Regions from separate parts of the Anaerocolumna sp. AGMB13020 genome, predicted to be linked through region 2. Evidence: predicted binding sites of a transcription regulator. Region 2 holds the regulator's gene; each other region holds the start of a gene.

Region 1 (3,287 bases), 1.9 Mb from region 2:
CATTGAAGAACTTCATCTCTTCCGGTGCATTCTCGATAACATAGCGGATAACATATTTAATCATACCTTCTGCCAGCGCCATATCATCCTTTAAATCAGCAAAAGCAATTTCCGGCTCAATCATCCAGAACTCAGCAGCATGACGGGTGGTGTTGGAATTTTCAGCACGGAAAGTAGGCCCGAAGGTATAGATATTACGAAAAGCCATGGCATAGGTCTCACCGTTTAACTGACCGCTTACTGTAAGATTGGTCTCTTTTCCAAAGAAATCCTCTTTGTAATCAATTTTACCTTCTGGCGTAAGAGGTACTTTCTCAAGATCCAGTGTAGTAACCTTAAACATCTCGCCGGCACCTTCCGCGTCACTGCCGGTAATTAAGGGCGTGTGCACATAGACAAAATCCCTGTCCTGAAAATATTTATGAATAGCATAGGCAATCAGGGAACGCACTCTGAAAACTGCCTGAAAAGTATTGGTTCTGGGTCTTAAATGAGAAATGGAACGAAGGAATTCCAGACTGTGTCTTTTCTTCTGAAGAGGATAATCCGCAGTAGAAGCACCTTCAATCTCAATGGCAGTAGCCTGAATCTCAAAAGGCTGCTTCGCCTCCGGCGTAGCTACCAGCTCACCTTTAATAATCAGAGCTGATCCAACACTAAGCTTGGAAATATCTCCGAAATTCTCCATAGTATCATGGTATACAATCTGAAGGGTCTCAAAATAGGTACCGTCATGAAGCACGATAAAGCCAAAGGCCTTAGAATCTCTTATACTCCTGACCCAGCCGCCTACAGTGATTTCCTTTCCGATAAACTTCTCTTTTTCCCGGTACAGTTCCCGGATTGTTATAAGTTCCATTATACGGGCTCCTTTGTTCTTTTAAAATATAAGGATATTATACCACAATTATTACAATTTACCATCGTAAAATCAACTGGTAAATTTCTTGTAACGCTTAATTATAAAGAGAGCTGTAATTGCAGCTAAAAATAACAGCCACCATTTAGCAAAAACCAATAAAACAATAAAACAATTTCCTTATTTTATATAGGTTCTTCCTATAATAGAGCACCTATACCTCTTTTATATAAACCCTTGCAACATTTACATAAACAATGCTCCAACCATAAAACAATTTAGCTCTATCAATCCATCCGCCTTAAAATCTTTGGCCACAAGTATTACACCATACCTTCTGCCACCAAAGAACAAGAGGATTTGTCCTGGTCTCCCTAAGGTTTATCTCGGGAAGGGACCTAATGACACTTAAGCTGCTGTAAATGCGCCGAAGTCCGGAAAAGCCACTGTCTGAGCGGCAGAAAACCACCTGCCCCACAGCAGGTCTCTCCGCGAGTTTGGCTTTTCCGGACTTGTCCCAAGCATTTACAGCAGCTTCTAGTGGAATAGGTTCCTTGCCCGAATAAACCGTGGGAGACCAGGACAAATCCTCGCCCCTTTAAACAGTCCTCCCGGTTCCCCACCACCCCCAATTTATCCTTTGACAGTCCCCCCATAAAGTGCTAGAATACTTCTATACATTGTTAAATTTCAGACAATCCAGCAACACGCTGATTGTCCTCTCTACAAGGAGGTTGTTATTATGGTGGTTACAATATGTATTGGTAGTTCATGTCATTTAAAAGGATCAAGAGAAATTGTACATACATTGGAAGCACTTATCAAAGAACACGGTGTAGAAGATCAGGTACAGCTTACCGGCTCATTCTGCATGGGAGAATGTGTAAAGGGTGTCTGTGTAAAGGTGGATGACAAATCCTTCTCTCTGACCCCCAGCAATACCAAGGAATTTTTCACACAGGAGGTTTTAGGGGGCCTAAAGCATGAATGTCATCAGTTTTAAGGAAGCAAAGTGCAGAAACTGTTATAAATGTGTAAGAACCTGTGAAGTAAAGGCAATAACCGTTAAGCAGGAACAGGCACAAATAATGAATGACAAGTGCATTCTCTGCGGACATTGCCTGGAAGCCTGTCCCCAGAATGCCAAATTCCTTATCAGTGATCTTGACAAGGTCAAGGGATATCTGAAGGAAGGAATACCCACCGTGGTATCACTTGCACCTGCCTATCTTGGCGTGCTGAAATATAAAACCCCGGGGCAGGTAGTGACAGCCCTGTTAAAGTTGGGCTTTACCTCCGTCCGGGAGACAGCAGAAGGTGCCGCTTTCGTTACGGCAGAATATGAGAAGCTGCTGAATGACGGCAGTATGAACAATATCATAACTACCTGCTGCCCTAGTGTTAATGACCTTATAGAGATTTATTATCCTTCCTTAACAAAATATATGGCTCCGGTGGACTCCCCAATGGTAGCCCACGGTAAGTTAATCAGACACCAGCTTGGAACCGATGTCAAGGTGGTCTTTTTAGGTCCGTGTATCGCAAAGAAGAGAGAAGCAGTCGGTGACCCAAGAACCAATGGTTACATCGATGCGGTCATAAATTTTACCGAGTTTGAGCAATGGCTTTATGAGGAGAAGCTTCAGCTGGATACTCTGCCGGATTCTCCTTTTGATAATCCGGACCCCAAGGTCAACCGTCTCTATCCCATCAGCAGCGGAGTCCTCTCCTCCGTAGTTGCAACCGCAGACACTCCGAATAAATACCGGAAGTTTTATGTTCATGGGATGAAGAACTGCATCGATTTGTTTGAGAGCATGGAACGGGATGAGGTAAGCGGGTCTTTTATCGAGGCTGATATCTGTAGCGGAGGCTGTATCAAAGGCTCTGCCCTGAACCGGGAATCCATTTCACGCTTTAAGGTAAAGCTTGATATGGAAGAAGCCATTCCAAAGGAACCCCAAAAAGATAAGGACTTCTATGAACGTGCCGGAGAAATATCCTTTCACCGGAAATTCTGCGACCGTTCTCCGAAAGATCCCATGCCAACAGATCCTGAGATTTCAGAAATCCTGAAAAAGATAGGAAAGTCCACAAAAGAAGATGAGTTAAACTGCGGTGCCTGTGGTTACCGTAATTGCAGGGAGAAGGCAATTGCAGTATATCAGGGAAAAGCGGAACTTACCATGTGTATTCCCTATATGCACGAGAAAGCTCAGTCCATGGCAAATATCGTACTGGATACTACTCCAAACATCCTGATCATAGCAGACCCTGATATGCGTATCGTGGAGTTTAACAGCGCGGCAGAAAGAAGCTTTCGCATTACCAGAGCAAAAGCCCTTGAGATGTATCTATATGAATTGCTGGAAACTGCTGAATTTGAAGAAGTAATCAAGACCAGAACCTCTGTCTTTGGCAAAAAAGT
Region 2 (3,287 bases):
AGGCAGAAAGCATCTGCTCCAGTTCGGTTCCGGATGCCTCCTTCATGGATTCCTCCAGCTGGCGAACCTTGGTTTCTATATCAATAACATCCTGTTTGACGGTTAATATTTCATCATAAATGGAATTTTCAGAGGAGAGTCCCTGATGCTGTGCAAGATAACCAACACTGCAACCCTTTGCAAATATAATCTCTCCGTCGTCCGGTGCCAGTTCTCCCATAATAATCTTAAAAAGGGTGGATTTTCCTGCGCCGTTAATACCGATAACAGCGGCTTTTTCCCTTTCGTTTACATGGAAAGAAACATTGCTAAGAATCTGGTCTGTTCCAAAGCTTTTAGAAATATTTCTGCATGCTAAAATCATTTCAAATTACCTTTCTCTTTGGATTTCTATTTAGAATCATAAAGGAATGACTGTAAAAAGTCAAGTAATTGACATGTCCCAGCTAAGGTAAACCAAAGAGGATGACATATAAGAGAGAGATTATGGCTGATCTGTTGTTTTGATGGAGGTCTCAAGAAGAAACTCGGATTATGTACAAAGTTTTTGTTAAAGATTTACTTCCGTTATTAAGTGAGATAAATAACTTGAAAAAGTGCCTGTATCAATGATATCATGTAGAAAAAGTGCCTGTTACAGACTGCGGGAAGGTTGTAATTTACAGCGCAGATACTATTATAAGCCAATTAGGAAAGGGGTTTACACATGAGTAAGAAATTTTTCAAAGATTTTAAATGGTTAAATGAAAGCAGTATTCGATATACAAAAGAAGGAATTGTGATAAAAGCACCCGGGCAGAGTGATTTCTTCCGTGGGACAGGAGTATTTGTACGTGATAATGCGCCATTTTATTATACAGAAATTTTTGGGGATTTTGTATTTAGAGCCAAGGTATCTCATGCTTTTTTGGATACCTTTGATGCAGCAACGATAATGTTAATGGAGAATGACAGCATCTGGGCTAAGGCCTGCTTTGAGAAGACGGATTTTGACACCAATGCAGTTGTCAGTGTTGTAACAAATCCCTTGTCTGATGATGCAAACGGCTGTAATATAGAAGGAAATGAGGTTTGGCTTCAGGCAGCCAGGGTAGGAGATGCCTTTGCCTTTCACTATTCTTTGGATGGTATAAAATATGATATGATGCGTTATTTTATTCTGCCCGCCAGTCAGACAATCAAAGTTGGTTTGGTGGCACAAGCACCAATTGGAGAAGGCGGAGAACGTTATTTTGAGAATATATCGCTGGAGCACAGAACGGTTTTAAATATACGCGCCGGCAGATAAACCGAGGGAATTATTGGAAAATTCATATAGGAATCAGCATTTGACAAATAAATATCATTCACATATAATATCTTATTAGAAAGCTATATTCAGGAGTAAATTAAGTTAAATGAAGAATTTGTAGGATCCTTTCTGTAGAAATACCTGAATACCGTATTTTTACACAGGAAGAGTAAAAACAGTTTACTTAAAACATTCCTTTAAACATAAGAAAATCAAAAGCAGGTTAATGAATATATGCATATATCAGTTTTAATTTGCAATATTGAATTACCTGCTTTCAGTTATAAAAAATAAAGGAGGGTCAGAAGTGCAAGAGAAAGAAATTTCATTAGCCGTAATACAGCGCTTACCCAGATATTATCGTTACTTGGGAGAACTGCTGGAAAATGACGTGGTACGTATTTCATCTAAGGAGTTAAGCGAGAGGATGAAGGTTACTGCCTCCCAGATAAGGCAGGATTTGAACAATTTTGGTGGGTTCGGACAGCAGGGGTACGGATATAATGTTGAATATCTGTTTACTGAGATTGGAAAAATATTAGGACTTGACAGAAAGTACAATGTAATCATCATAGGAGCGGGTAATTTGGGACAGGCATTGGCAAACTATGGTGATTTTGAAAGAAGAGGATTTATGATTAAGGGTATCTTTGATGTTAACCCGCGATTGGAAGGAATATCAATCAGGGGAACTCAGATACAGATGATGGATGAACTGGAAGAATTTGTGAAGAGCAACAAGGTTCATATAGCCGCACTGACCATACCAAAGATAAAGGCACCACAGACTGCTAAAGAAATAGTGGCCTTAGGTATTAAAGCCATTTGGAATTTTGCGCCAGTAGATTTAAATCTCCCCTCCGATGTCATTGTAGAGAATGTACATCTGTTAGAAAGTCTTATGAGATTATCCTATACCCTAAAAGATTTGGAAGAGTCCCAAGGTATTACGGAAGAAGACATTTCATCCGATAATAATTAAAAAGGACACCAAAGCGAAAGCTTGCACCAGAAATGGGGTATAAGTATACATGAGAAAAAAGGAAGACATAAACTTTGAAAAAATCTTTAAGGGTAAGAAAATACCAATAGTAGTATTGGATGAACGCTGGCATCAGCTGTTTCCGGATTATGATAAACCTGTTCACATCAAAGCAATGGAAAATAAACTGGATGAGCTGATGAAACAGCAAGGCAAACTTACCAATGATTTAAAGGATTACAAGAAGATAAAGAATCAACTGATGGGTGAGATTATCACTCACATGGATGTCAATGACACAAAGCTGGGAAAAGCCAAAGAAAAGAAACTTGATCAGAACCAGAGACTGATAAGGGAAATTGGCGATAAAGTAAAAGACTCAGAGAATGAACTGGTTGATCTGCCTTATCAAATTAAGGCGGCTAACGAAGCTTTAATAATAGAAAGTTCACAAATCTGCTATAGACGGCTCAGTGAGAACACAGAGAAAATCAATGAGATTAATAAGTGGATTCAAAACATCCGAGAACAGCTGAAAATAAAAATCCTAGAGAAACAGGATATGGAAATGAAAAATGCAGATATCTATAATTACATGCATGATCTGCTGGGACCGGAACTATTGCAGGAACTGGATGAAGAGATAAAAAGGAATAAATAGCATGATTGTTGGTATCGGTACAGATTTAATTGAAATCGAAAGAGTCATGAAAGCCTGTGAGCGGGAACATTTCTGCAGGAGAATCTTTACTCCAAAAGAGTTAGAACTTGCTCAGACAGACAGAAGAAAGCTTGCCGGAAATTTTGCTGTAAAAGAAGCAGTTGTAAAAATGCTGGGTCTGGGTTTTCGAGGAATTCATCCTTCAGATATAGAAGTATTGCGGGATGAATACGGGAAACCTTTTGTGAATTTATTGAAAGGAGCCAAAGAGGCTGCCGATAAAATTGCATGTCAAAGGATACTGGTAACTATCACAAACACAAAGGAGTTCGCCAGTGCTTTTGCTGTTGGAG
Region 3 (3,287 bases), 1.6 Mb from region 2:
GAGCATCAGAAGCCAGAATAATTTATTCTGTACCAGAGCCTTAAATGATAGACCTCCATGCTCTCCGCTATCCAGTGATGCGATTGGAACCCGGGTAAACATGACTGCATTATAAATTGGTATCAAAGCCCATAGAACAGCCAGGTACTTCCAATGCTCCAGACCAAAGAAAGCGAAATAAATGGTGGATAGAAGTACTACTCCTACCTGTCCCCAACAATAAAAGGAATGCAGCATGCTCATAGCCTTTTCTTTGTTATCCGTTGGACAGGCCTCTACTATGGGACTGATAAGTACTTCCAGTAAACCGCCACCGGCTGCATAAATTACAACTGCTGCAAGCAGTCCGGTGAATGGGTCGGGAAAAATATCAGGAAAAATGGTAAGTGCTATTAATCCGGTAGCAGAAAGCACATGTGCAGCTACCGCTGATACCTTATAGCCAATCTTATCAATAAAACCTGCACAAACCATATCCACCAGGAGCTGTAACCCAAAGTTAATCGTAACCAGCAAGGTGATCTTGCTTAATGGAATACTGTAATTTTGCTGTAAGGTGATAAACAGTAACGGTACAAAATTGTTAACGATTGCCTGTACGATATATCCGATAAAACAAGTGCGTATCGTCTTGGTATAATCTTTTTTCATGAATGACTCCTCCTGACAACTTGTAAAGCTTAACACAAACAAATGCCAGAGGCTATGTCTTCAGCTATCTTTCTGATGTATATTATTATAATTATATTAATTGTAAACCGCTGGGATTCCCGTCCGACGATACGCTATATTGGCAGCATAACATCAAGTTCTAAGCTTTTACCTTTGGAACATATCCTAATACGGTTTCAAAAGAACGGCGGCATTCTGCCAAAATATCAAATTCACCGTTTTGCACGCACCAAAGATAGGCTATCCCTGTTAAAGAATAGACAAGGCTAGTATATAATTCTTCATTACTGCTTGCGATATTTGTAATTACATGTCTCTCCCTGGCACGTCGCAGCAAGGTCAGATACAGTTCCTTGGCCATGGCATTTTCGGCACCTAAAATGTGCTTGTCCTGCACCAGATTCTTCAGATACACCATTCTTGTAATCTCAACACCGGCATCTAAAAGTCTTTTATAATACAGTTCAATTATCTGCCACATCTGTTCCAGACACTCATCATCTGCCAGTAAGACCTGCATCATCTGTTCCACATTAATGTCAATGGTTTTAAAAAAATCCTTAATCAGATCTTCCTTGGTCTGATAATGATAATAAAAGGTGCTTTTGGCTACCTCTGACTTTTCACATATATTTTTAATGGTTACATTGTCAAAACCAGATTCTTTAAATAAATCAATCGCACACTCCAATATATGCATCCTGGTGGAGATGGATTCTTTCATGATTACCTCTCATTCCGCCAACGGCAATTTCAATCTTGTAAAAACAGAAAGACACCCTCTCTGTTTCTGATACTATGCCGAATTGCTGGCACTGACTTTGTGATTATAATACCAGATAATCCCTTATAAATCAAATAACTCTTTCAAACCTCTTCTGAAAACCGTTCTTTTTCCATATTATTTCATTTATTCGTACCATGGTACATATATTTATGAACTTATGATTGACATTTTAAATACAAAGTATTAAAATATCACCATACAGATGTTAAATTTTTATCAATGTTTATGATGTATTAATCACCAAGTTACCTCTGTGTGTATTGACACACAAGCAAAGCAATAAGGAAATTTTATTCAATACTAATACAAAAGGAGAATGAATATGAAATACGATTCACTATTTACCCCCTTTAAAATCGGTTCTATGGAGCTTAAGAACCGTATCGTACTCTCCCCTATGGGCACCAATTCCGGCAATATTGACGGGACAATTTCCGAAGATGAAATCAGTTATTTTATAGAAAGAGCCAAAGGTGGAACCGGTTTTATTATAATGGGCTGCCAGTTTCTTAATGAAGAGCTGGCACAAGGTTCTATGGAAGGTGTACTAAAGAATAATTATGTTATACCTAAATTGACCACCCTTTGTGAATCTGTTCATTTATACGGAGCAAAGATAGCAGCTCAGATCAGCTGCGGTACCGGCCGAAATGCATTCCCCAGTATGTATGGTGAACCTCCGGTATCCTCTTCTGCTATTCCTGCTACCTTAAATCCCGATTTAACTTGTCACCCTTTAACCACAGAAGAGATTAAAGAGATTATGGAGCAATTCTTTCATTCTGCAACCATTGCAAAGAAAGCCGGATACGATGCAATTGAGGTACATGCACATGCAGGTTATTTGATTGATCAGTTTATGTCCCCTGTCTGGAATATCAGAGAGGACGAGTATGGCGGCAGCCCCGAGAACCGGATGCGCTTTGCTGTGGAAATCGTTCGTTCCATCAGAAGAGCCGTAGGCAAAGACATGCCCATTCTGTTCCGAATCGCCCTGGATCATCGTTTCGAAGGTGGCAGAACTTTAGATGACAGTATGGAATTATTGAAAATATTAGAGAAAGAAGGAGTAGATGCTTTCGATATCGATGCCGGTTCCTATGAAACCATAGAATATATCTTCCCTCCCAGCTATTTAGGAGATGCCTGCATGGAATACGTCTGTACTCCTGCCAGACAAGCTGTTAAGGTTCCTTTGTTAAATTCCGGTAACCATACCCCGGAAACAGCAGTCAGACTGTTAGAAAGCGGGAACGCCGACCTTGTAATGTTTGGACGCCCTTTAATTGCTGATCCCTACCTTCCTGAGAAATTACAGAAGGGAAACAGAGAGGATGTAAGACCCTGTATCCGTTGCAATGAGGATTGTATCGGAAGAATCGTTACCAGATCCACAAAGCTTAGCTGCTCCGTTAATCCACAGGCTTGTGAAGAAGATCGCTTTACCCTAAAACCCGTAACCGCAAAGAAGAAAGTAGTTGTAGTGGGCGGAGGTCCAGGTGGACTGGAGGCAGCAAGAACTGCTGCACTTCGCGGTCTTGAGGTTGCTCTCTATGAGAAAAATGAGTTTATCGGTGGCCAATTAGCTGCTGCTGCAACTCCAAGCTTTAAACACCAGCTTTCCTCCTTGGTAGCCTGGTACAAAGTGCAGCTGGAGAAATTGGGCGTTCAGGTGAAGCTGGGTACTGAAATTACAGCAGATTCTCCTGTATTGGCTGATTGCGATTATATCGTTACTGCGACCGGTGCCGTACCTTTAACCCCTCCCGTCAAAGGTATTGACAGTGAAAATGTCGTTAATGTAATAGAAGCACATATGAAGGAGGCT

Evidence for each region. The regulator Rex, encoded in region 2, represses fermentation and respiration genes when NADH is low (regulators of the CRP and FNR family bind a similar motif). The targets are predictions, from matches to a motif close to ATTGTTAANTANTTAACAAT.
Region 1: a site for Rex is predicted at 1,539-1,558, ahead of R2R35_RS12975 ((2Fe-2S) ferredoxin domain-containing protein). Genes of this name have one in related genera too.
Region 3: a site for Rex is predicted at 1,661-1,680, ahead of R2R35_RS03860 (oxidoreductase). Genes of this name have one in related genera too.

The regions. Positions count from the first base shown of each region.
Region 1 is NZ_CP136910.1:3,187,518-3,190,804, reverse strand. Features, by position in the region: gene asnS (asparagine--tRNA ligase) at 1-859, opposite strand, end outside; gene R2R35_RS12975 ((2Fe-2S) ferredoxin domain-containing protein) at 1,602-1,862, shown strand; gene R2R35_RS12970 ([Fe-Fe] hydrogenase large subunit C-terminal domain-containing protein) at 1,843-3,287, shown strand, end outside.
Region 2 is NZ_CP136910.1:5,088,443-5,091,729, forward strand. Features, by position in the region: gene R2R35_RS21415 (ABC-F family ATP-binding cassette domain-containing protein) at 1-364, opposite strand, end outside; gene R2R35_RS21420 (DUF1349 domain-containing protein) at 707-1,288, shown strand; gene R2R35_RS21425 (redox-sensing transcriptional repressor Rex) at 1,599-2,273, shown strand; gene R2R35_RS21430 (hypothetical protein) at 2,323-2,934, shown strand; gene acpS (holo-ACP synthase) at 2,936-3,287, shown strand, end outside.
Region 3 is NZ_CP136910.1:917,654-920,940, forward strand. Features, by position in the region: gene R2R35_RS03850 (MFS transporter) at 1-651, opposite strand, end outside; gene R2R35_RS03855 (TetR/AcrR family transcriptional regulator) at 812-1,396, opposite strand; gene R2R35_RS03860 (oxidoreductase) at 1,782-3,287, shown strand, end outside.